4 regions of the Pseudomonas sp. BW7P1 genome follow, and region 2 is predicted to be linked to each of the others. Evidence: predicted binding sites of a transcription regulator. Region 2 holds the regulator's gene; each other region holds the start of a gene.
The links. The regulator FliA, encoded in region 2, starts transcription of late flagellar genes. The targets are predictions, from matches to a motif close to CTAAAGTTTNNNNNNNNNNNGCCGNTAA.
Positions count from the first base shown of each region.

Region 1 (5,755 bases), 1.9 Mb from region 2:
ATGATCAACCTCGCGCACAACCTGCATCTGGAAGTGGTGGCCGAAGGGGTGGAAACCCCGGAGCAACTGGATCTGCTGCGCGGGTTCGGCTGCGATCAGGTGCAGGGATACCTGATCAGCAAGCCGTTGCCGCTGGCAGAGCTGGTTGACTACCTGATTGCCGACGCCAGTCAGCCTCCGCTGGGTATCGTGGTTTAGCCTTGAATCCCTGTGGCAGCGAGCCTGCTCGCTCCCGCAAGGTGAAACTCATTCGGCTCGAACGACCTTGAACCCTTGAGCTGGCGACTCCAGCCGAATCATACGTTTCATCTTCCATTCGAACGCCAGCGTCAGACAGATCGCTGCGCAGGCCAGGCCGAGCGCCAGTCCCCACCAGACGCCGGTCGGTCCCCAGTGCAAATGGAACGCCATCAGCCAGGCCGACGGCGCGCCGATCAGCCAGTAGCAACCGAGCCCCACCAGAAACGTGGTTTTTGCATCTTTCAGTCCACGGATGCAGCCCATGGCAATTGTCTGGGTGCCGTCAAACAGCTCGAACCATGCCGCGACAGCCAGCAGGCTCACCGCCAGGCGAATGACTTCGGCAAATGCCGGATCATTGTGATCGAGGAAGAGCCCGACCAGTTGATTTGGCAGCAGCCAGAACACCATGGCAAACCCCAGCATCACCACCGCGCCGAAGGCGATGCCGACCCGGCCGGACATCCGCGCATCGTCCAGTTGCCCGGCGCCGAAATGCTGGCCGACGCGCATGGTGATGGCATAGGACATGCCCGCCGGCACCATGAACGCCACAGAAACGATCTGCAGGGCAATCTGATGCGCCGCCAGTTGGGTGCTGCCCATGGTGCCCATGCACAGCGCCGCGAAGGCGAACAGCCCGACTTCCACCGCGTAGGTGCCGCCGATCGGCAGACCCAGGCGCCACAACTCTTTCAGGTATTGCCGGTTTGGCCGCGACAGGCCGTGGCGCAATGGATAGGCGTCATAAGCCGGATGCCGACGGATGTGCCACGCCAGTGCCAGCGCCATGCAGTTGGCGACGATCGCCGTGACCAGACCGATACCGGTCAGCCCCAGTTTCGGCAAGCCGAACATGCCGGTGATCAGCGCGTAGTTGAGCAGGAAGTTGGCCACGGTTCCCCCGAGGCTGATGACCATCACCGGCGTCGCCCGGCCGATGGCACTGGTGAAGCCGCGCAAGGCCATGAAGCTCAGGTAGCCGGGCAGGGCGAACGGCAGGGCGATCAGAAACTGCCCGGCGGCGTTGACGTTGGTCTCGGTCTGACCGAACAGCAGCAACACCGGTTTCAGGTTCCACAGCAACAACCCGGCACCCAGCGCCATCAGCCACGCCAGCCACAATCCGGCCTGGGTCAGCCGGGCGGCACCGAGTATGTCGCCGGCGCCCTGACGGATTGCCACCAGGGTGCCGACCGCCGCAATAACGCCGATGCAGAAGATCGACACGAACGAATAGCTCGCCGCACCCAGGCCACCGCCGGCCAGTGCTTCCGGGCTGAGACGCGCCATCATCAGGGTGTCGGTCAGCACCATCAGCATGTGCGCCAACTGCGAGGCGATCAACGGCCCCGCCAGCCGCAGGATGGCCCAGAGTTCGGTACGCACAGGACGCTGCATGGTTTCACATCCTTATAAAAGAGGGAGCAAGAGACCGCCGATTCTCGGGGTTTGGCACAGGATGCACAAAGGGATAAAAAGGATGGGTGGCATGATTAAAACTCATCCTGATTCAATTCTGCTAAGTTGACGCCATCCCGCAACCGGAGCCCTGTGTATGTCCCGTCGCCTGCCCCCCTTGTATGCCCTGCGCGCATTCGAAGCCGCGGCGCGGCACAGCTCGTTCACCCGCGCGGCCGAGGAGTTGTCGATCACTCAGAGTGCGGTGAGCCGACATATCCGCACGCTTGAAGAACACTTCGCCTGTCGGCTGTTCCACCGCAGTGGCCGCAATCTGCAACTGACCGAGTCGGCCCGTCTGCTGCTGCCCGGCATCCGTGAAGGTTTCGCGGCCCTGGAGCGAGCCTGCAATACCTTGCGCGCCGAAGATGACATCCTGCGCATGAAAGCCCCTTCGACCCTGACCATGCGCTGGTTGCTGGCGCGGCTCAGTCGTTTCCGCCATTTGCAGCCGGGTAATGAAGTGCAACTGACCAGTGCCTGGATGGACGTGGATTCGGTGGACTTCAATAACGAACCCTTCGATTGCGCGGTGCTGTTGAGCGACGGGCATTTTCCGCCGGACTGGGAGGCCAGCCTGTTGTTCCCGGAAGAGCTGATCCCGGTGGGCGCGCCCAACCTGCTCAATGACCAGCCCTGGGATGTGGAGCGACTGGCCGCCACCGAACTGCTGCACCCGACCCCGGATCGCCGCGACTGGCGCAGTTGGCTGGAGCACATGGGCCTGTCCGATCAAGTGTCGCTCAAGGGCGGGCAGGTGTTCGATACCCTCGAACTGGGGATGATCGCGGCGGCCCGGGGTTATGGCGTCTCCATGGGCGATCTGCTGATGGTGGCCGAGGATGTGGCCCAGGGGCGCTTGAGTCTGCCGTGGCCGACGGCGGTCGCCAGCGGCCTGAATTATTACCTGGTATGGCCGAAGACCCGTCCGGGAGGTGAACGTTTGCGCCGGCTCAGTGATTTTCTTCAGGGTGAGGTTCGGGCGATGGAACTGCCGCAGGTCGCGCGCTTGAGCTGAAACGTTCGAGCCGCCACAATGCCGGCCCTCGGCCATAACCCTGCTGAGCGCTCAAGTATTCGCGTTCACCGCCGAATACGTCCAGGTGGAACCGTCGTGCCGGTTTCACGCCTCACCCCCATTATTAGAAATGTTCCGAGCCGCGATCAGGGAGGATACGCAGACTCGGCCAGGAGCTGTCCATGTCTCAACCTCGCGCCCGGATCGCCTCGCAGCTGGGCCTTGCGCTCGCTGTGATACTGGCAATTGTCATCAGCGGCAGTACCGTGTTCGCCCTGCGTTCGCTGGACGCCGCCAACCTGTCCACCCGTGAAGAACACCTGGCCAGCGAGGCACGCCTGCTCGCCGATCAGTTGAGCACCTTCCATGGCACGCTGCGTGAAAGCACCCAGCGCCTGAGCGGGTTGTTCGAGAAGCGCTTCAGCGCCGGCCTGAGCCTGCATGCCGACGAACCGGTCAACGTGGCGGGCACCCGGACCCCGGGTCTGCACCTGGGCAGTGAAGTGCTGAACAACAACTTCAAGGAAGTCGACGAGTTCAAGCAGATGACGGCGGGTGTCGCCACGCTGTTCGTGCGCAGCGGCGAAGACTTCGTACGGGTCAGCACCTCGCTGACCAAACAGGACGGCTCCCGCGCCATCGGCACCTTGCTCGATCACGCGCACCCGGCCTACGCGAAGTTGATGGCGGGGCAGGGCTATGTCGGCCGTGCGCTGCTGTTCGATCGCTCCTACATGACCCAGTACACCCCGGTGCGTGACAGCAGCGGCAAGGTGATCGCGGTGTTGTTCGTCGGCTTCGATTACACCGATGCGCAGAACGCCCAGTTCGACAACCTCAAGCGTTTTCGCATTGGCCAGAGCGGTTCCCTCGCGCTGTTGGACGAACAGAACAAATGGCTGGTAGCGCCAGCCGGTGTGCAGGCGCCTGATCAGGCGGTGCCGGTGGTCAGCGGTCTGGCGAAAACGCCAGGCAAGGGCCGCTTCTGGAGCGATACGTCCGAAGACTTCTACAGCATCGCCGTACCGTTCGAAGGCGGACCCTGGTCGGTGGTGGCGAGCATGCCGAAATCCGAGATCCGCGAAGTCACCTGGAGCGTCGGCATTCAACTGGCCATCGGCAGCCTGCTGGCGATGTTGATCGCGGTGGGTTCGGCGGTGTGGCTGCTGCGCAGCAAGCTGCAACCGCTGGGTGATCTGGTACGTCAGGCCGAAGCCTTGGGCGACGGTGATCTGAGTGTGCGCCTGAATGTCTCGAGCAACGATGAAATCGGCCAGTTGGCCCGCGCCTTCAACCAGATGAGCCAGGCCCTGTCGACCATGGTCGAGCACATTCGTCGCGCCTCGGAAGAGGTCAACAACCGTGCTCAGGCGCTGTCCGGTCTGTCCGGTGGTGCGTATGAAGGCATGGAGCAGCAGTCCGGTGAAATCACCAGCATGGCGGGCGCGGTTGAAGAGTTTTCCGCCACCTCGCTGAACATTGCCGACAACATGGGCAACACCCAGCGTCTGGCCCAGGAAAATGCCCGGCAGACCCAGATCGGTCGCAGCTCGATGGAAGAAGCATCGTCCTCGCTGGAGCAGATTGCCGGCGCGCTGAACACCACGGCGACCGTGATCAACACGCTCGGTCAGCGCTCACAGGAAATCGGCGGCATCGTCAGCGTGATCACCTCGATTGCCGAACAGACCAACCTGCTGGCGCTCAACGCAGCCATCGAAGCGGCCCGTGCCGGCGAGCAAGGTCGCGGTTTTGCCGTGGTGGCGGACGAAGTGCGCAATCTGGCTTCGCGCACCCGTCAGGCGACCGACGAAATTTCCGGAATGATCCACAGCATCCAGCAGGAAACCGGCAACGCCATCAGCACCATGGAGCAGGGCAACGTGCTGATGCAGGAAGGCCTTTCGCGCAACGCCAATGTCGCTTCGGCGCTGGCGCGTATCGATGAGCAGAGCCGCTCGGCCGGGCAGCAGTTTGCGGCAATCACCACGGCGACTCAGGAGCAGAGCAGCACCGCGACGTTGCTCAGCAGCAATCTGCAGAGCATTGCGCTGGCCAACAGCGAACAGCGTGAGGTGGTTTCCAATCTGGCAGTCACCGCCAAAGAGCTGGAGAAGCTGGCGGCGGATTTGCGTTCCGAGGTTGATCGCTTCCGCTGATGCATCTCTGAAACAGCTATCGCGAGCAAGCTCGCTCTCACAGGTTTCCCGCTGAACACACAATGGTGTCTCGACACAAACCCCTGTGGGAGCGGGCTTGCCGGCGATCGGGACGCCCATATTTCAGCACCTACTGAGTCGCCGGCCGATACTGCAACGCTTCGGCCAGATGCTCGCGATTGATATCCGCGCACGTTTCCAGATCCGCCAGCGTCCGCGCGACCTTGAGCAACCGATGCGCCGAGCGCAGCGACAGGGTCAGCCGCTCGCACGCCGATTCCAGCCAGGTTTCATCGGCTGTGGATAACTTGCAGTACCTTTTCAGACCCGGTAAATCGAGAAACGCATTGGCACAGGCCTGGCGCTTTTGCTGCCGCTCGCGGGCTTCGGCCACCCGTGCGGCTGCGCTGGCGCTGTCTTCTCCCGGTTTTGCCACAGGGTTCAACGCTGTCGCTTCGCGCGCCACCGTCAGGTGCAGATCGATCCGATCGAGCAACGGCCCCGACAGCTTGTTGCGGTAGCGCTGCACCATGTCCGGCGTACACGAGCATTTGCCGCTGGGCTCACCGAGGTAACCACAGGGGCAGGGATTCATCGCCGCCACCAACTGGAATCTTGCGGGGAAACGCACGCGCTCCCTGGCCCGGGCAATCACGATGCATCCGGACTCCAGGGGTTCGCGCAGAACCTCCAGTACCTTGCGATCAAACTCCGGCAACTCATCGAGAAACAGCACGCCGTGATGGGCGAGGGTGATTTCGCCGGGTTGCGGTTTTGAGCTGCCGCCGACCAGTGCCGGCCCGGAGGCCGAGTGATGGGGTTGGCGGAACGGGCGCTGTGGCCAGTGAGTCAGGGGAGCGCCGCTGGCCACGGATTG
Region 1 is NZ_CP103374.1:6,105,462-6,111,216, reverse strand. Features, by position in the region: gene NWV16_RS27715 (bifunctional diguanylate cyclase/phosphodiesterase) at 1-198, shown strand, start outside; gene NWV16_RS27710 (NorM family multidrug efflux MATE transporter) at 247-1,641, opposite strand; gene NWV16_RS27705 (LysR substrate-binding domain-containing protein) at 1,799-2,719, shown strand; gene NWV16_RS27700 (methyl-accepting chemotaxis protein) at 2,902-4,878, shown strand; gene NWV16_RS27695 (YifB family Mg chelatase-like AAA ATPase) at 5,009-5,755, opposite strand, start outside.
Region 1: the regulator FliA is predicted to act here: its motif matches at 2,770-2,797, upstream of NWV16_RS27700 (methyl-accepting chemotaxis protein).

Region 2 (5,755 bases):
CACGCAGGATGTTCGGATCCATGCCTTTGCCGTCGTCGGAAATCGACAGCAGGATGTGGTCGCCTTCCTGTTCGGCCGCCAGAACGACCTTGCCGCCGCGGGGCTTGCCCGACGCTTCGCGTTCTTCCGGCGATTCGATGCCGTGGTCGACCGCGTTGCGCACCAGGTGGACCAGCGGGTCGGCCAGCGCCTCGACGAGGTTCTTGTCGAGGTCGGTCTCTTCGCCCACCAGTTCCAGATTGATCTCTTTCTTGAGCTGACGGGCAAGGTCGCGAACCAGACGCGGGAAACGACCGAAGACTTTCTTGATCGGCTGCATCCGGGTCTTCATCACCGACGTCTGCAAGTCAGCGGTAACCACATCGAGGTTCGACACGGCCTTCTGCATGGCCTCGTCGCCACTGTTCAGGCCCAGACGCACCAGACGGTTACGCACCAGCACCAGCTCGCCGACCATGTTCATGATCTCGTCGAGACGCGCGGTGTCCACGCGAACGGTGGTTTCGGCTTCGCTCGCCGGTTTTTCCGGTGGCGGTGTCGCCGGGGCACGGGCCGGAGCCGGTGCGGCAGCGGCGGCCGGCTTCGGTGTTTCGGCTTTCGGTTCAGGCTTGCTTTGCGGCGCTTTCGCGGCAGGGTTCGCCGCAGCGGCCGGGGCTTTGGCAGCAGGCGCTGCCACCGCGGCAGCGCTGCCGGCAGTCACGGGCGCACCGGTGGCAACGTCGGTGAACTTGCCTTTGCCGTGCAGCTCATCCAGCAGCGATTCGAACTCGTGATCGGTGATCAGATCGCTGCCCGCTGCAGCGGCTGCAGGCGCGGTCGATGCGGGAACCGATGCCATTGCCGACTCCAGCGCATCGACGGCAAAGTTGCCCTTGCCGTGCAGCTGATCGAGCAAGGCCTCGAATTCGTCGTCGGTGATGTCCGAGTCATCGCCGGCTGCCGGGGCCGCCGGCGCGGCTGCAGCCGGTGCGACGGCGTCGGCCGCGAACTGGCCCTTGCCATGCAACTGATCGAGCAGCGACTCGAATTCAGCGTCGGTGATTTCATCGCTGGCGGTTTCGTCGGAAGCCGGCGCAGCGGCAGCCGCCGGGGCCTCGGCTTCGGCCTTGACGGCGCTCAGCGAGTCCAGCAACTGTTCGAATTCATTGTCGGTGATATCGCCCGAATCGCCAGAATCGCCTTCAACGACCAGCTCTTCGATCATCTCGGCTACCGGCGAGGCCGCAACCTCATCCGCCGATTGCGGTTCGGCCAGGCGCGCCAGCGCGGCCAGCAGTTCCGGGGTTGCAGCGGTGATAGGGCTGCGATCGCGGACTTCGCCGAACATGCTGTTCACCGAGTCCAGCGCTTCGAGCACCACGTCCATCAGTTCTGCATCTACGCGACGCTCACCCTTGCGCAGGATATCGAACACGTTTTCGGCGATGTGACAGCACTCCACCAGCTCGTTGAGCTGAAGGAAGCCGGCGCCCCCTTTTACAGTGTGGAAACCGCGAAAAATTGCGTTGAGCAGATCTGCGTCATCCGGGCGGCTTTCCAGCTCGACCAGTTGTTCGGACAGTTGCTCAAGAATCTCGCCGGCCTCAACCAGGAAATCCTGAAGGATCTCTTCATCGGCGCCGAAGCTCATTAATGGGGTGCTCCTACAGGTCTAAAAACCCAAAAAAACTCAAAATCCAAGGCTGGATAGCAAATCGTCCACATCGTCCTGACCGGACACAACGTCTTCTCGTTTATCGGCATGAATCTGCGGACCTTCACCCTGCGAGAGATGTTTTTGTGGATCTTTTTCAGCGAGCATCGCCGCACGGTCATGTTCGATGCCCGCAAAGCGGTCCACCTGACTGGCCATGAGCACGAGTTTGAGCAGATTGCTTTCGACTTCGGTGACCAGCTGGGTCACACGCTTGATCACTTGACCTGTGAGATCCTGATAATCCTGGGCCAGCAGAATGTCGTTGAGGCTGCTCGACACCGCACGGTTGTCCGTGCTGCTGCGCGCCAGAAAACCGTCGACCCGGCGTGCCAGTTCGCGGAACTCCTCTGCCCCGACTTCACGGCGCATGAAGCGTCCCCAATCGGCACTCAACGCCTGGGCTTCGTCAGCCAGGCCATTGACCACCGGCGTGGCGCTTTCCACCAGATCCATGGTGCGGTTGGCCGCAGCTTCAGTCAGCTTGACCACATAGCCCAGGCGCTCGGTCGCATCAGTGATCTGCGACACCTCCTCGGCCTGCGGCATATGCGGGTCGATCTGGAAGTTGACGATTGCACTGTGCAGTTCGCGCGTGAGCTTGCCGACTTCCTGGTACAGGCCTCGGTCACGGGTCTGATTGAGCTCATGGATCAGTTGCACAGCGTCGCCGAACCGGCCTTTTTCAAGGCTTTCGACCAGTTCGACCGCGTGTTTTTTCAGCGTCGACTCGAAGTCGCCCTGTGAAGATTCTTTATGCTCCATAGCTCCCCCGCGCGTCATCAGCCGATGCGTTCGAAAATCTTCTCGATTTTTTCTTTCAGCGCCTGAGCCGTGAAAGGTTTGACCACGTAGCCGTTGACGCCGGCCTGGGCGGCTTCAATGATCTGCTCGCGCTTGGCTTCAGCGGTCACCATCAGCACGGGCAGGTGCTTGAGCTTTTCATCGGCGCGCACGTGGCGCAGCAGGTCGATACCGGTCATGCCGGGCATGTTCCAGTCGGTCACCAGAAAGTCGATGCTGCCGCTGTTGAGCACCGGAATGGCGGTGGTGCCATCGTCGGCTTCAACGGTGTTGGTGAACCCGAGGTCACGCAACAGGTTCTTGATGATCCGCCGCATCGTTGAGAAGTCATCAACGATGAGGATTTTCATGTCTTTGTTCAATTCGACCTCCAAGCAGTCTTAAACGCGCCCAGCACCTGGACGCGCCATTTCAATCAATCCGGCAAAGCACTCGATGACTGTCTGGAGCACAACAGAGCAAGACCGGTGCCGCTCACCACCGCACCAGCCTCGTTCGCAGTGTCCCCACACCGCCTTCAGCGCGCTCGCCACTCCCCCAAACGCCCCCGCAAACGGGCCGCGCACTGGCTGTGTAACTGGCTGACCCGCGATTCGCTGACGCCAAGGACTTCACCGATTTCCTTGAGGTTCAGTTCTTCGTCGTAGTACAGCGCCAACACCAGTCGCTCACGCTCCGGCAAATTGGCAATCGCGTCCGCCAGCGCCGCCTGGAAGCGCTCGTCTTCCAGGTCGCGCGACGGCTCAAGATGAGCACTGGCGCCATCCTCGTGCAGCCCTTCATGTTCGCCGTCCTGCAACAGGTCGTCGAAACTGAACAGTCGGCTGCCCAGGGTGTCATTCAAAATCCCGTAGTAATCGTCGAGACTCAACTGGAGTTCGGCCGCAACCTCATGATCTTTAGCGTCACGGCCGGTTTTAGCCTCAATCGAGCGAATCGCGTCGCTGACCATGCGGGTATTGCGGTGAACCGAGCGCGGTGCCCAGTCCCCCTTGCGCACTTCATCGAGCATCGCGCCGCGGATACGGATGCCCGCGTACGTTTCGAAACTCGCACCTTTGCTGGCGTCGTATTTGGTCGAGACTTCGAGCAGACCGATCATCCCGGCCTGGATCAGGTCCTCGACCTGCACACTGGCCGGCAAACGCGCCAGCAAGTGATAGGCGATGCGCTTGACCAATGGCGCGTAACGCTCGATCAGTTCGTACTGCGCGTCACGTGCCGACTTCTTGTAAAGATTCATACCGCTGGCGGTCATAGCACTGGTCCTGCCGTTTGCTGCACGAGGCGCTCGACGAAAAATTCGAGATGGCCGCGCGGGTTGGCGGGCAGCGGCCAGGTATCGACCTTTTGCGCGATCGCCTTGAACGCCAGTGCGCACTTGGAACGCGGGAAGGCTTCATAGACCGCACGCTGCTTCTGCACCGCCTTGCGCACGCTTTCGTCGTAAGGCACCGCACCGACGTATTGTAAGGCCACGTCAAGAAAGCGATCCGTGACCTTGGTCAACTTGGCGAACAGATTGCGACCTTCCTGCGGGCTCTGGGCCATGTTGGCCAGGACGCGGAAGCGGTTCATGCCGTAATCGCGGTTGAGCAACTTGATCAGCGCGTAGGCGTCGGTGATCGAGGTCGGCTCGTCACAGACCACCAGCAACACTTCCTGGGCTGCGCGCACAAAACTGACTACCGAGTCACCAATACCCGCAGCAGTGTCGATCACGAGTACATCGAGATTGTCGCCGATGTCGCTGAATGCCTGGATCAGACCGGCATGCTGGGCCGGGCTCAAGTGAACCATGCTCTGGGTGCCGGAAGCGGCCGGCACGATGCGGATGCCACCGGGGCCCTGCAAGAGTACGTCGCGCAGCTCACAGCGACCCTCGATCACATCGGCCAGGGTACGTTTGGGCGTGAGGCCCAGCAGAACGTCGACGTTCGCCAGACCCAGGTCGGCGTCCAGCAGCATGACCCGACGGCCAAGTTCTGCCAGCGCCAGGGACAAGTTCACTGACACGTTAGTCTTGCCGACGCCACCCTTGCCGCCGGTCACCGCGATCACCTGTACGGGATGCATGCTGCCCATGTTATTTCTTTACCTTGTCTTGCATGGACGGAGGCCACATTACTGGCTGCGCGTTCACAACCGGAACAATGCATGGCAGACCATCTATGTAGGTACAAAAACTGTTCATTACCTCAGCCAACCTGCTTGGTCGGACTGTGGTAGATATCAGCGAACATGTCAGCCATGGCTTCTTCGCTGGGTTCTTCCTGCATTTGCACGCTGACGGCGCGGCTGACCAGTTGATGGCGGCGCGGCAGATGCAGGTCATCCGGAATCCGCGGGCCGTCGGTCAGATAGGCGACCGGCAGTTCATGACTGATTGCCAGACTCAGCACTTCGCCAAGGCTGGCCGTTTCATCCAGTTTAGTCAGGATGCACCCGGCGAGCCCGCAACGCTTGTAACTGTGATAAGCGGCGGTTAGAACCTGTTTCTGGCTGGTGGTTGCCAGCACCAGATAATTTTTTGAACGAATGCCGCGACCGGCCAGGCTTTCCAGCTGCATGCGCAATGCCGGATCGCTGGCCTGCAGGCCCGCGGTATCGATCAGCACCACGCGTTTGCGCAGCAGTGGATCCAGCGCCTGCACCAGGGACTGGCCCGGGTCGACGTGAGTCACCGATACATTGAGGATGCGGCCCAGGGTTTTCAACTGCTCCTGAGCGCCGATGCGGAAACTGTCCATGCTCACCAGCGCGATGTTCTGCGCGCCGTACTTGAGCACGTAACGGGCTGCCAGTTTGGCCAGTGTGGTGGTCTTGCCCATGCCGGCCGGGCCGACCATGGCAATGACCCCGCCCTCTTCCAGCGGCTCCACTTCCGGTGTGACGATCATGCGCGCCAGGTGCGCGAGCAGCATGCGCCAGGCCTGACGAGGCTCTTCGATGTCGCTGGTCAGCGCCAGCAGGTCACGGGCCAGCGGACCGGACAGGCCGATGCGCTGCAGACGACGATACAGATTGGCCTGGGCCGGACGGCTGCCCTGCAGCTGATTCCAGGCCAGGGTGCCCAGTTGCACTTCCATCAGCTCGCGCAGGCTGTTGAGTTCGAAACGCATCGAATCCAGTGCACGCGGATCGACACCGGCAGCCACCGGCGCAGGTGCGGGCGCCGGACGTGCAGGTGCGGCGTAGGTGGGTTCGCTCAAGGGCTCGGCAGCCGTCAAAGGCAGGCCGGCGGTCAATGGCAGCCCG
Region 2 is NZ_CP103374.1:1,907,163-1,912,917, reverse strand. Features, by position in the region: gene NWV16_RS08650 (chemotaxis protein CheA) at 1-1,630, opposite strand, end outside; gene NWV16_RS08645 (protein phosphatase CheZ) at 1,670-2,458, opposite strand; gene NWV16_RS08640 (chemotaxis response regulator CheY) at 2,476-2,847, opposite strand; gene fliA (RNA polymerase sigma factor FliA) at 3,015-3,755, opposite strand; gene fleN (flagellar synthesis regulator FleN) at 3,752-4,582, opposite strand; gene flhF (flagellar biosynthesis protein FlhF) at 4,696-5,755, opposite strand, start outside.

Region 3 (5,755 bases), 3.0 Mb from region 2:
GGTACATCTTGTAACCCCCCCCTAAACCGTTGAGCACACTATGCATCATTGATGTTCGAGGAGTGAATGTCGATTCAACAGCAGATCTGCTGCACAAACAAATCCGGAAGCCCGCCAGGCACTCGCCTGGAATAATCCTCGTATTAACCGATGACACTCCAGGCCCCTCACCTGAAGAAGCCATACTGAAATCGCTTAAACAGGATAAAAAACCTGCGGGAACTGCCTACTGGATTGTTTACGACACTCACTCACTGCGCATTACTGCATCGGGAAAAATCTGAATTGATCAATAGATACACGCAGTACTTTGGTACAAGATGCGAAACACAATGAATGGAAGCAGGAACGCTGACCGACATCGATCAGGTAGACAGAAGGATTTACAGCATGGTGGCCCTGTCACAACGACAAGGCCGCCATTTCATATCAGCCCCAAGGACCTCAGAACAGCTTGCGCCCCTTGTTGGCGGCAATGCGCATGCGCAGCGCGTTGAGCTTGATGAAGCCCGCCGCGTCGGCCTGGTTATAGGCGCCGCCGTCTTCTTCGAACGTCGCAATGTTGGCATCGAACAGCGAATCGTCCGACTTGCGGCCGGTCACGATCACATTGCCCTTGTAGAGTTTCAGGCGTACGACGCCGTTCACATTGACCTGAGAAGCATCGATCATCTGTTGCAACATCAGGCGCTCCGGGCTCCACCAGTAGCCGGTGTAGATCAGGCTGGCGTACTTCGCCATCAGTTCGTCCTTGAGATGCGCGACTTCCCGGTCCAGGGTGATCGATTCGATGGCGCGGTGAGCCCGCAGCATGATGGTGCCACCCGGAGTTTCGTAGCAGCCACGGGATTTCATGCCGACATAGCGGTTTTCAACGATGTCGAGACGACCGATGCCATGGGCACCGCCGATCCTGTTCAGCGTTGCAAGCACAGTGGCCGGAGACATTTCGACGCCGTCCAGCGCAACGATGTCGCCGTTGCGGTAGGTCAGTTCCAGGTATTGCGGCTTGTCAGGTGCGTTTTCCGGAGAGACGGTCCAGCGCCACATGTCTTCTTCGTGCTCGGTCCAGGTATCCTCGAGCACGCCGCCTTCATAGGAAATGTGCAGCAGGTTGGCATCCATCGAGTACGGGGACTTCTTCTTGCCGTGACGCTCGATCGGGATCGCGTGCTTCTCGGCGTAGTCCATCAGCTTCTCGCGGGACAACAGGTCCCACTCGCGCCAGGGGGCGATCACTTTCACGCCAGGCTTGAGTGCGTAGGCACCCAGTTCGAAACGCACCTGGTCGTTGCCCTTGCCGGTCGCGCCGTGGGAAATGGCATCAGCGCCGGTTTCGTTGGCGATTTCGATCAGACGCTTGGCGATCAGAGGACGTGCAATGGAAGTACCCAGCAGGTACTCACCTTCGTAAACGGTGTTGGCGCGGAACATCGGGAACACGAAGTCACGCACGAATTCTTCGCGCAGGTCGTCGATGTAGATTTCTGTGACGCCCATGGCCTGCGCCTTGGCGCGAGCCGGTTCGACTTCTTCGCCCTGACCCAGGTCAGCGGTGAAGGTCACGACTTCACAGTTATAAGTATCCTGCAGCCACTTCAGGATCACCGAAGTGTCCAGGCCGCCCGAATACGCCAGAACGACCTTGTTTACGTCCGCCATGCCATCACTCCACGGGGTTCTACGGAAAGCCGGGGAGTCTACCGCTCAAACGCAATAATTTACAGAGGCGCGACAGCTTGAGACGACAAAGCGACACATTCCGTCATGCAGACGGGAGTGACCATCCAGTCATGATGTTGCCGCCGCATTGGCCGGTGCACTGGCTTGCGGTGCAGGAGCAGTCACCGGTGCCACACGGGCCAGCTTGACGGTGACCCGACGGTTCTTCGCCCGGTTGGCGGCATTGGTGTTTGGCACCAGCGGGTATTGCTCGCCGTGGAAACGCACAGTGATCTGCGATTCGGCGATGCCGTTGGCCTTGAAGAAATCAACCACCGCCAGCGCCCGGCGGCGCGACAACTCGCGATTGGTCAGGCGATTGCCACTGTTGTCGGAATAGCCATCGAGCTCGATGTGGTTGACCGTGGGGTCGGCCTTCATGAACTCGAGCATGACTTGCAATTTGGCTTTCGCGGCGGCGTCCAGATCGGTGCCTTCGCCCGGAAAGCCAACCTGCGAGTTTTTGACTTGATCGAAATTCTGCGGGAGCAATTTCGCCACACAGGTCTGATAGTCGTTGAACGCCTTGCTGAACTTGACCGGCAGCAGACGCACTTCGGACACTCGTCCATCGCCAGAGGCACGCCGCACCACCGGGCTGCGACCTTCCAGCAAACCGCTGATCAACCCGCCGGCCTGCGACTGCGAACTGTTGAACAACACGTTGCCGGTGCCGATTCTGACGCTGCCCAGATTGATGTCATTGCGTCCCGGCTGCCAGGGTGCTGCCGCGGCAAGCAACGTCGCAGAACCACCGCCGAGCATCGCGTTGTAGGCATTCAGACGAAAGATCGCCTGCTCGCCCGCCTTGCGCACGAACTGGCCCGAACCGAAGTCGGTGATCGGCTGCGTCAGGCGGCATTCGAACTTGTCGCCTTCCACCGTCCACTCAATGTTCTCCAGACGGGTCTGGTAGGTCAGTGCCATCGCGGGGAGACTGGCAAACACACTGAGCAAGGCTAAATAACGCTGGCGCACGGGAGGCTCCATTGGCTTCTACAACAAAAAGACCGATACATACATGTTTACGGCATACCTACAGGATATCGGACACGCGTCGCAAAACTTGATAGCGAGTGCCTGCAAGAGTCTTTTCCGGTAGCATTCGCCTCAGTTTGACCCGCCTGGAATCCCCTCATGTCCGACCGCCTGACCCTGCTGCGTCCCGACGACTGGCACATTCATCTTCGCGATGGTGCCGTGCTGACCAACACCGTTGCAGATGTTGCGCGCACCTTTGGTCGCGCCATCATCATGCCCAACCTGGTACCTCCGGTGCGCAACGCCGCTGAAGCCGACGGCTATCGCCAGCGGATTCTCGCTGCCCGACCGGCCGGCAGTCGTTTCGAGCCGTTGATGGTGCTCTACCTCACCGACCGCACCCGGCCCGAAGAAATCCGTGAAGCCAGGGCCAGCGGCTTCGTGCACGCCGCCAAGCTGTACCCGGCCGGCGCGACCACCAACTCCGATTCCGGGGTCACCAGCATCGACAAGATCTTCCCGGTACTGGAAGCCATGGCCGAAGTCGGCATGCCGCTGCTGATCCACGGCGAGGTCACCCGTGGCGACGTCGACGTGTTCGACCGCGAGAAAATCTTCATCGATGAACACATGCGCCGTGTGGTCGAGCGCTTCCCTGCACTCAAGGTCGTGTTCGAACACATCACCACCGGCGATGCCGTGCAGTTCGTCAACGAGGCCTCGGCTAACGTCGGCGCGACCATCACCGCGCATCACCTGCTGTACAACCGCAACCACATGCTGGTGGGCGGGATCCGGCCGCACTTCTACTGCCTGCCTATCCTCAAGCGTAATACCCATCAGGAAGCGCTGCTCGATGCAGCCACCAGCGGCAGCGCGAAGTTCTTTCTCGGCACCGACTCGGCCCCCCATGCCCAGCACGCCAAGGAAGCCGCCTGCGGCTGCGCCGGCTGCTATACCGCGTATGCCGCCATCGAGCTGTACGCCGAAGCCTTCGAACAGCGCAATGCGCTGGACAAGCTGGAAGGGTTCGCCAGCCTCAACGGCCCTCGTTTCTACGGCCTGCCGGCCAATGCCGATCACATTACTCTGGTTCGTGAAGAATGGACCGCCCCGACCAGCCTGCCATTCGGTGAGCTGAACGTCATCCCGCTGCGCGCCGGTGAAAAACTGCGCTGGCGCCTGCTGGAGGAACACGCGTGAGTGAAGACCATTTCGACGACGAACTGGACGGTCAAGGTGGCGGTGGTTCCCGCCATCCGATGGCAGCACGCTTTCGCGGCTACCTGCCGGTTGTCGTCGACGTAGAGACCGGTGGTTTCAACTCGGCCACCGACGCATTGCTGGAGATTGCCGCGACCACCATCGCCATGGATGAAAAGGGATTCGTCTACCCGGATCACACTTATTTCTTCCGTGTCGAGCCGTTCGAAGGCGCCAATATCGAAGCGGCTGCCCTGGAGTTCACAGGGATCAAGCTCGATCACCCGTTGCGCATGGCGGTCAGCGAAGAAACGGCCCTGACCGACATCTTCCGTGGCGTGCGCAAGGCTTTGAAGGCCAACGGCTGCAAGCGAGCGATTCTGGTCGGCCACAACAGCAGCTTCGATCTTGGCTTCCTCAACGCCGCCGTCGCGCGGCTGGACATGAAGCGCAATCCTTTCCATCCGTTCTCCAGTTTCGACACCGCGACTCTCGCGGGTCTGGCCTACGGTCAGACCGTGCTGGCGAAAGCCTGCCAGGCAGCGGACATCGATTTCGACGGCCGTGAAGCGCACTCCGCGCGTTACGACACCGAGAAGACGGCCGAGCTGTTCTGCGGCATCGTCAACCGCTGGAAACAAATGGGCGGCTGGGAAGACTTCGACGACTGATCCTCGTCAGGTTAAATCCCACGCATGAAAAAACCGGCTCAAGAGCCGGTTTTTTTGTACCTCGACGAAGCGCCTTACAGGGCAGCAGCGTTCTCGGTCAGGTAAGCCGCAACACCTTCCGGCGAAGCGTTCATGCCCTTGTCGCCTTTTTTCCAGTTGGCAGGGCAGACTTCGCCGTGCTCTTCGTGAAATTGCAGCGCGTCGACCAGACGGATCAGCTCTTCCATGTTGCGGCCCAGCGGCAGGTCGTTGACGATCTGCGAGCGGACAACGCCCTTGTCGTCGATCAGGAACGCGCCACGGAACGCCACGCCGCCTTCCGACTCAACGTCGTAGGCCTTGGCGATTTCGTGCTTCATGTCGGCAGCCATGGTGTATTTCACCTGACCGATGCCACCATTGTTGACCGGGGTGTTGCGCCAGGCGTTGTGGGTGAAGTGCGAGTCGATCGAAACGGCGACCACTTCGACGTTGCGTGCCTTGAAGTCGGCCATGCGGTTGTCCAGAGCGATCAGCTCGGACGGGCAGACGAAGGTGAAGTCCAGCGGGTAGAAGAACACCAGGCCGTATTTGCCTTTGATGGCCGAGGACAGGGTGAAGCTGTCAACGATCTCGCCATTGCCGAGTACGGCCGGGACGGTGAAGTCAGGGGCTTGTTTGCCTACGAGTACGCTCATTGATATCTCCTGGTGTAGAAACTTGAAGTTCGGGGTTCGCATCAGCCTGTCACCCTCAGGCGACAGCCCTGTGACACAAACCCTCTTCGCAAGGGCCGACCATCATACACTGCGTGTTTGGACTGTCCTCAAAGGTTTTTCGCGAATTCCTGGCCGGCACTCAGCCATGGACCACCGTTCGTCAGTCACAGCCGTTGGCGATGAAAACCGTTGGGAAAGCACTTTGACAATCATTCTCGTTAACATTAAGATCCATCGCAATTGAGCCACAACCAGCGACGGTTCTCACTTATGTATGTTTGCCTCTGCACTGGCGTCACCGACGGACAGATCCGCGAAGCGATCTATGAAGGTTGCTGCAGCTATAAAGAAGTCCGTCAGGCCACCGGCGTAGCCAGCCAATGCGGCAAATGTGCCTGCCTCGCGAAGGAAGTGGTGCGCGAAACCCTCACCAAGCTGCAAACCGCCCAGGCCGCGATCCCCTACCCGGTGGAATTTACC
Region 3 is NZ_CP103374.1:4,991,261-4,997,015, forward strand. Features, by position in the region: gene NWV16_RS27905 (hypothetical protein) at 1-25, shown strand, start outside; gene NWV16_RS22460 (argininosuccinate synthase) at 445-1,662, opposite strand; gene NWV16_RS22465 (flagellar protein MotY) at 1,792-2,700, opposite strand; gene pyrC (dihydroorotase) at 2,860-3,906, shown strand; gene rnt (ribonuclease T) at 3,903-4,577, shown strand; gene NWV16_RS22480 (peroxiredoxin) at 4,652-5,254, opposite strand; gene NWV16_RS22485 (bacterioferritin-associated ferredoxin) at 5,546-5,755, shown strand, end outside.
Region 3: the regulator FliA is predicted to act here: its motif matches at 2,766-2,793, upstream of NWV16_RS22465 (flagellar protein MotY).

Region 4 (5,755 bases), 1.1 Mb from region 2:
GCCGGTGCAGTGGCCGGTGCAGCAGGCGCCGGGGCTGGCGCCGCGCTGCCCGGTTCGGCCGGTTTCGGCAGCGGGTCGTCGAACAGGTTCAGCCGTTCGCGCAACTCGTGGGCCGGCACCGGCTGCTGATCCGCCGGCAACGCGTTCGGATCGACCGGTTTGGCCGGATCGGCGCCGTTCTGCCCTTCTGCGGGTTTCGCCGGTTCAGCGCCTTGCGAACCTTCGATGGCCGCCTGGGCCTTCTTGGTCAGCACCACAATGTCGATGCGACGGTTGACAGGATTGAATGGGTTCTCCTTGTCGAACAGTGCCGACGAGGCGTAACCCACCACCCGTGCCACCTGCCCGTCCGGATAGCTGCCCGCCACCAGCGCACGCCGGGCGGCATTGGCACGGTTGGCCGAGAGCTCCCAGTTGCCGAAGTCGCCGGTGCCGGTGTACGGCTTGGCATCGGTATGGCCGCTGATGCTGATCTTGTTCGGCACTGCCTTGATGGTGTCGGCCATGGCCAGCAGGATGTCTTCGAAGTACGGCTTCAGGCGTGCGGAACCGGAGTCGAACATCGGCCGGTTCTCGGCGTCCATGATCTGGATGCGCAAGCCGTTCGGCGTGATTTCGAACAGGATCTGATCCTTGAACTTCTGCAGTTGCGGGTTCTCGTCGACCTTGTTCTGCAGTTCCTGCAGCAACAGTTCCAGACGTTCCTTCTCGACCTGCTCGGCCATGCCTTCGACCTGATCGGTGTCGACCGTGACCTTGTCCGGTTGCGGCTGAGACTTCACTTCAGGGTTGAGGGTGTTCTCCGGCGCCAGGGTCGGTGTACCGCCCAGATCGATGATGTAAGGCGTGCCGCTTTCCGAGAAGCCGACCGGGTCCTTGAAGTAACCGGCGATGGCGATCTTCTGCTCCGGTGTCGCGGTGGACAGCAGCCACAACACCAGAAAGAACGCCATCATCGCCGTCGCGAAGTCGGCGAAGGCGATCTTCCACGCCCCGCCGTGATGCCCGCCACCGTAGCGCTTGACGCGCTTGATGATTATCGGCTGGTTATTTTCCATGACTTAGCGACCGCGAACCGCTTGTTCCAGCTCGGCGAAGCTGGGGCGGTGAGCCGGGTACAGAACCTTGCGCCCGAATTCCACGGCCAGCGACGGCGGCATGCCGGAAGCCGAAGCCACCAGCGAAGCCTTGATGGCCTCGTAGACGTTAAGCTCTTCCTTGGCATCGTGGGCCAGGGAATGCGCCAGCGGGCCGAAGAAACCATAGGCCGCCAAGATACCGAAGAAGGTACCGACCAGTGCCGCACCTACGTGCAGACCGATGGATTTCTGGTCGCCGTCGCCCAGCGACGCCATGGTCACCACGATACCCAGTACCGCCGCGACGATACCGAAACCGGGCATGCCGTCGGCGATGCCGTTGACCGCGTGGGAAGGGTGCTCCAGTTCTTCCTTGAGACTGTACAGTTCCATGTCGAACAGCCCTTCGAGCTCATGCGGCGCCATGTTGCCGGACGACATGATGCGCAGGTAATCGCAGATGAACGCAGTCATGCGTTCGTCTTTCAGCACCGCCGGGTATTTGGCGAAGATCGGGCTCGCCGCGGCATCTTCGATGTCGCCTTCGATGGCCATCATGCCTTCGCGGCGGCTCTTGTTGAGGATTTCGTAGATCAGGCCGAGCACTTCCAGATAGAAAGTGTGGCTGAAACGCGAGCTGAACATGCCCAGAGCTTTCTTGAGCACGTGCATGGTCATGTAGCCGGGGTTGGCCTGGAGGAACGCCCCGAGTGCCGCACCACCGATGATCATCACCTCGAAAGGCTGGATCAGGGCGGCAATCTTGCCGTGGGAGAGCACGTATCCGCCGAGCACGCTCGCGAATACGACGATGATGCCGATAATTTTAGCCATAGATAGAAAGTACTTGTTTAAGTCGGGTTCAAGGTCATATTCGGAAGTTAAAAAATCTCTTCTTCTACTTATCGGCAAAACTGCGCCAGACTATAGCCAGTTCAGGCGAAAAGCCAATTTAGCCCGTGCCGGGCGCGTCTACAGCAGATCAAGATCCCGTCCAGACATGGCTAATGAAACGAACGTCCCACACGCAAGACCGACCACACTCGATGGCTGGGTGAAACTGCTCGATGGCGTGCGCCTGCCGGTGCCGCAAGAGGCTCACGACAAGGTCTGCCGTGCGATCCGCGACAATCGCAGCTCGTTGCGCGACATTGCCGACCTGATGCAGGACAGCCCGGCGCTGGCCCTGAGCATCATCCGCGAAGCCAACCGCCATACCTTGGGCAGCCTGACCGCACCGGCGGAAAACCTTGAAGTGGCGATCAATCGCCTCGGCCTTTCCCGCACCGAGGAGCTGCTGGCACGCCTGCCCGCCGAACCCCAGGCGCAAATCCCCCAGGCCCTGCGCCAGTTGCAGATGATCAGCCAGCACGCCACACAACAGGCCAACGGTTTTTTCGCCAGCCGCCTGGCGCGCCTCTGGCAGGACATTCACTGGGGCAGTCTGCTGTTTCTGTCGCCGCTGTGGCCGTTGGCGCTGATCTTTCCCAAACTGCTCGAAGAATGGGAAGTACGGGTCATTCATAAGGGCGAATCGGCCCGCGACGTGGAAAAACAATTGTTCGGCGTGCGCCTGCTGAAGATCGGTCAGGCACTGGTCGACGTCTGGCGCCTGCCGATCTGGGTGCAGCAGGGTTATCGCCTGCTGCTCAACGAACAGCGCGAACTGGTCAAGGTCTTGCGCATCGCCCGCGACGTCGATCACCCGCTGCGCCAGCAAAATCGCCTGGATGACGACCCGACCCTGCGCAACTGGCTCAATCAGCCGGCCAACACCGTGCTGCTGGCCAACGGTCTGGCGCTGTCGGCGCAACAGGCCTGGGACAGTCCGCACAGCGAGCGCTGGCAGTACCTCACCAGCCTCTATCTGCAGATTTCCCTGGACGAAGTGCAACAGCAACTGCACCAGCAAGCTGCCAACAGCGCGCGCCGGCATTCGATGCCGGATCTGTGGCATCCGGCAGTTTCGCTGCTTTGGCCGTCGGGCACTCGTCGCCTGCCTGCCGGCCTGCTGCCCGCCGCAGCACCCAATGCCGAAGACCTCGCCCAATGGCGCCGGCAATGCGCCGAGCTGTTGGCCGAGCCCAGCCGTTTCACCAATGCCATGCACCTGACCATCGCCGCCCGCGACGCGCTGGTGGCCAGCGGCATGCGACGGGTCATGATCCTGATGGCCGATCGCACTCAGTCCAGCCTGCGGGTGCAGCAGATTGCCGGTTTGCCGAAGGAAGCCGCTGCGCTCAATTTCGTCGTCAGCCAGAGCACGGTGCTGCAACGTTTGCTCGCGCAGCAGGCACAGGTGCGGATCACCCCGGACAACAACGCCCAGTTTTCCGCTCTGCTGCCGCCGTCCCTGCGCACACTGTTCCGGGGCGAACATCTGTTTCTGCGCTCGCTGGTCCATAACGGCCGGGTGATCATGATCGTGGTGGCCGATCAGGGCGGCGGGCCGTTCGCCGACATCACCGTGCAAGCCTTCGGCAAAACCGCGCAGTGCATCGAGAAAGCCCTGCACAGCTTTAGCCAGCGCGGCCAATGACAGCTACAATCCTTCCCCTTTGTGCTCTGGAGACCTCACATGTCTGACTTCTCTGGCCTGGCGCTGGTGATCGAGCCGAGCGACCTGCTCCCGCGCCTCGACGCCCGCAACCTGATTCTGGTGGATCTGACCAGTGCCGCCCGCTATGCCGAGGGTCACATTCCCGGCGCACGCTTCGTCGACCCGAAGCGCACCCAGCTGGGCCAGGCACCGGCTCCTGGCCTGTTGCCGACAAAAGAAAAACTCGAAGAGCTGTTCGGCGAACTGGGCCATAACAAGGACGCGGTGTACGTGGTCTATGACGACGAGGGCGGTGGCTGGGCCGGACGCTTCATCTGGCTGCTCGATGTCATCGGCCACGACAAGTATCACTACCTCGACGGCGGCCTGCCGGCGTGGCTGGCGGAAGGTTCGCCGATGTCGATCCAGGTCCCGCCTGCCGTCGGCGGCCCGGTATCCCTGACCCTGCACGACGAACCGACCGCCACCCGCGAGTACCTGCAAAGCCGCCTCGGCGCCGCTGACCTGGCGATCTGGGATGCCCGCGGGCCGCTGGAATATTCCGGCGAGAAAGTGCTGGCAGCCAAGGGTGGACACATTCCCGGCGCAGTCAATTTCGAATGGACGGCAGGCATGGATCAGGCGCGTCAGTTGCGCATTCGTACCGACATGCCGCAGATCCTGGAAAACCTCGGGATCACCAAGGACAAAGAAATCATCACTCACTGCCAGACCCATCACCGGTCCGGTTTCACTTATCTGGTGGCCAAGGCCCTCGGTTATCCGCGGGTCAAGGGTTATGCCGGTTCCTGGGGCGAATGGGGCAACCACCCCGACACCCCCGTCGAGCTTTAAGAATTTTCAAGGACAGTCATGAAAGAGCGTTTGTTTATCATCAGTCAGTACCTGCTGCCTCACCACTTGCTGTCGCGCCTGGCCGGCTGCATCGCCGAGTGCCGCGTGCGCTGGTTCAAGAATGCCTTCACCACCTGGTTCGCCAAGCGTTATCAGGTGGACATGTCCCAGGCACTGGTTGAGGACGTGACCGCTTACGAGCACTTCAACGCCTTCTTCACCCGTGCACTGAAAGACGGTGCACGCCCTCTGGATCAGACACCGGGCGCGATCCTCAGCCCGGCCGACGGTGCGATCAGCCAGCTCGGCCCGATCGAGCACGGTCGCATCTTCCAGGCCAAGGGCCACAGCTTCAGCGTGCTCGAACTGCTGGGTGGCGATGCCGCCAATGCGGCGCCGTTCATGGGGGGCGAGTTCGCGACCGTTTACCTGTCGCCGAAGGATTACCACCGTGTACACATGCCGCTGGCCGGCACCCTGCGCGAAATGGTCTACATCCCGGGCCGGATCTTCTCGGTCAACCAGACCACCGCGGAGAACGTTCCGGAACTGTTCGCCCGCAACGAGCGCGTAGCGTGCATCTTCGACACCGAGCGCGGGCCAATGGCCGTGGTGCTGGTGGGCGCGATGATCGTGGCCTCGATCGAAACCGTGTGGGCCGGTCTGGTCACGCCACCGAAGCGCGAGCTGAAAACCTTCCGCTACGACGAAGCCGCCCGAGCGCCGATCCATCTGGAAAAAGGTGCGGAACTGGGGCGCTTCAAGCTGGGTTCGACCGCGATCGTGCTGTTCGGGCCGGACCAGGTGAAATGGGTCGAGGAACTGAAAGCCGGTTCGCCGGTACAGATGGGTCAGGCCCTGGCGCTGTCGAACGCCTGAACCTGCCGATCCGCCCCTGCGCACGTCTGCGAAGGGGCGGACACGACCTGAACGGCGCCTTTACTCTATCTGCCCACGGAAGCCGATCGGCCCTTCGTTGGCGTAGGTATTGGTGCCACTGAGGTTTTTCCCGCCGTCACTCGAGGTGACATTCAGCGCGATAACATTCTGGTTATCCCGACCGCCGATCACCCATTTGCCACCTGGGTGCCATGGGGCATCGTTGCCACCCCACTGGTTCTCGACGTTGTACTGGTTCTGGCCAGTGCGCTGAGCCTTGAAGCCAATAGGGCCTTCGCCGGCGTAGGTCATGGTGCCGGTGAAGGTTTTGCCGCCGTCGCCGGACTTGATGTCGATGGCGACGACTTTCTGGTTGTCCCGCGCGCCCAGAACCCAGGTTCCA
Region 4 is NZ_CP103374.1:786,759-792,513, reverse strand. Features, by position in the region: gene motB (flagellar motor protein MotB) at 1-1,058, opposite strand, end outside; gene motA (flagellar motor stator protein MotA) at 1,062-1,913, opposite strand; gene NWV16_RS03485 (HDOD domain-containing protein) at 2,080-3,618, shown strand; gene rhdA (thiosulfate sulfurtransferase) at 3,658-4,473, shown strand; gene asd (archaetidylserine decarboxylase) at 4,492-5,352, shown strand; gene NWV16_RS03470 (lectin OAA) at 5,413-5,755, opposite strand, start outside.
Region 4: the regulator FliA is predicted to act here: its motif matches at 1,982-2,009, upstream of motA (flagellar motor stator protein MotA).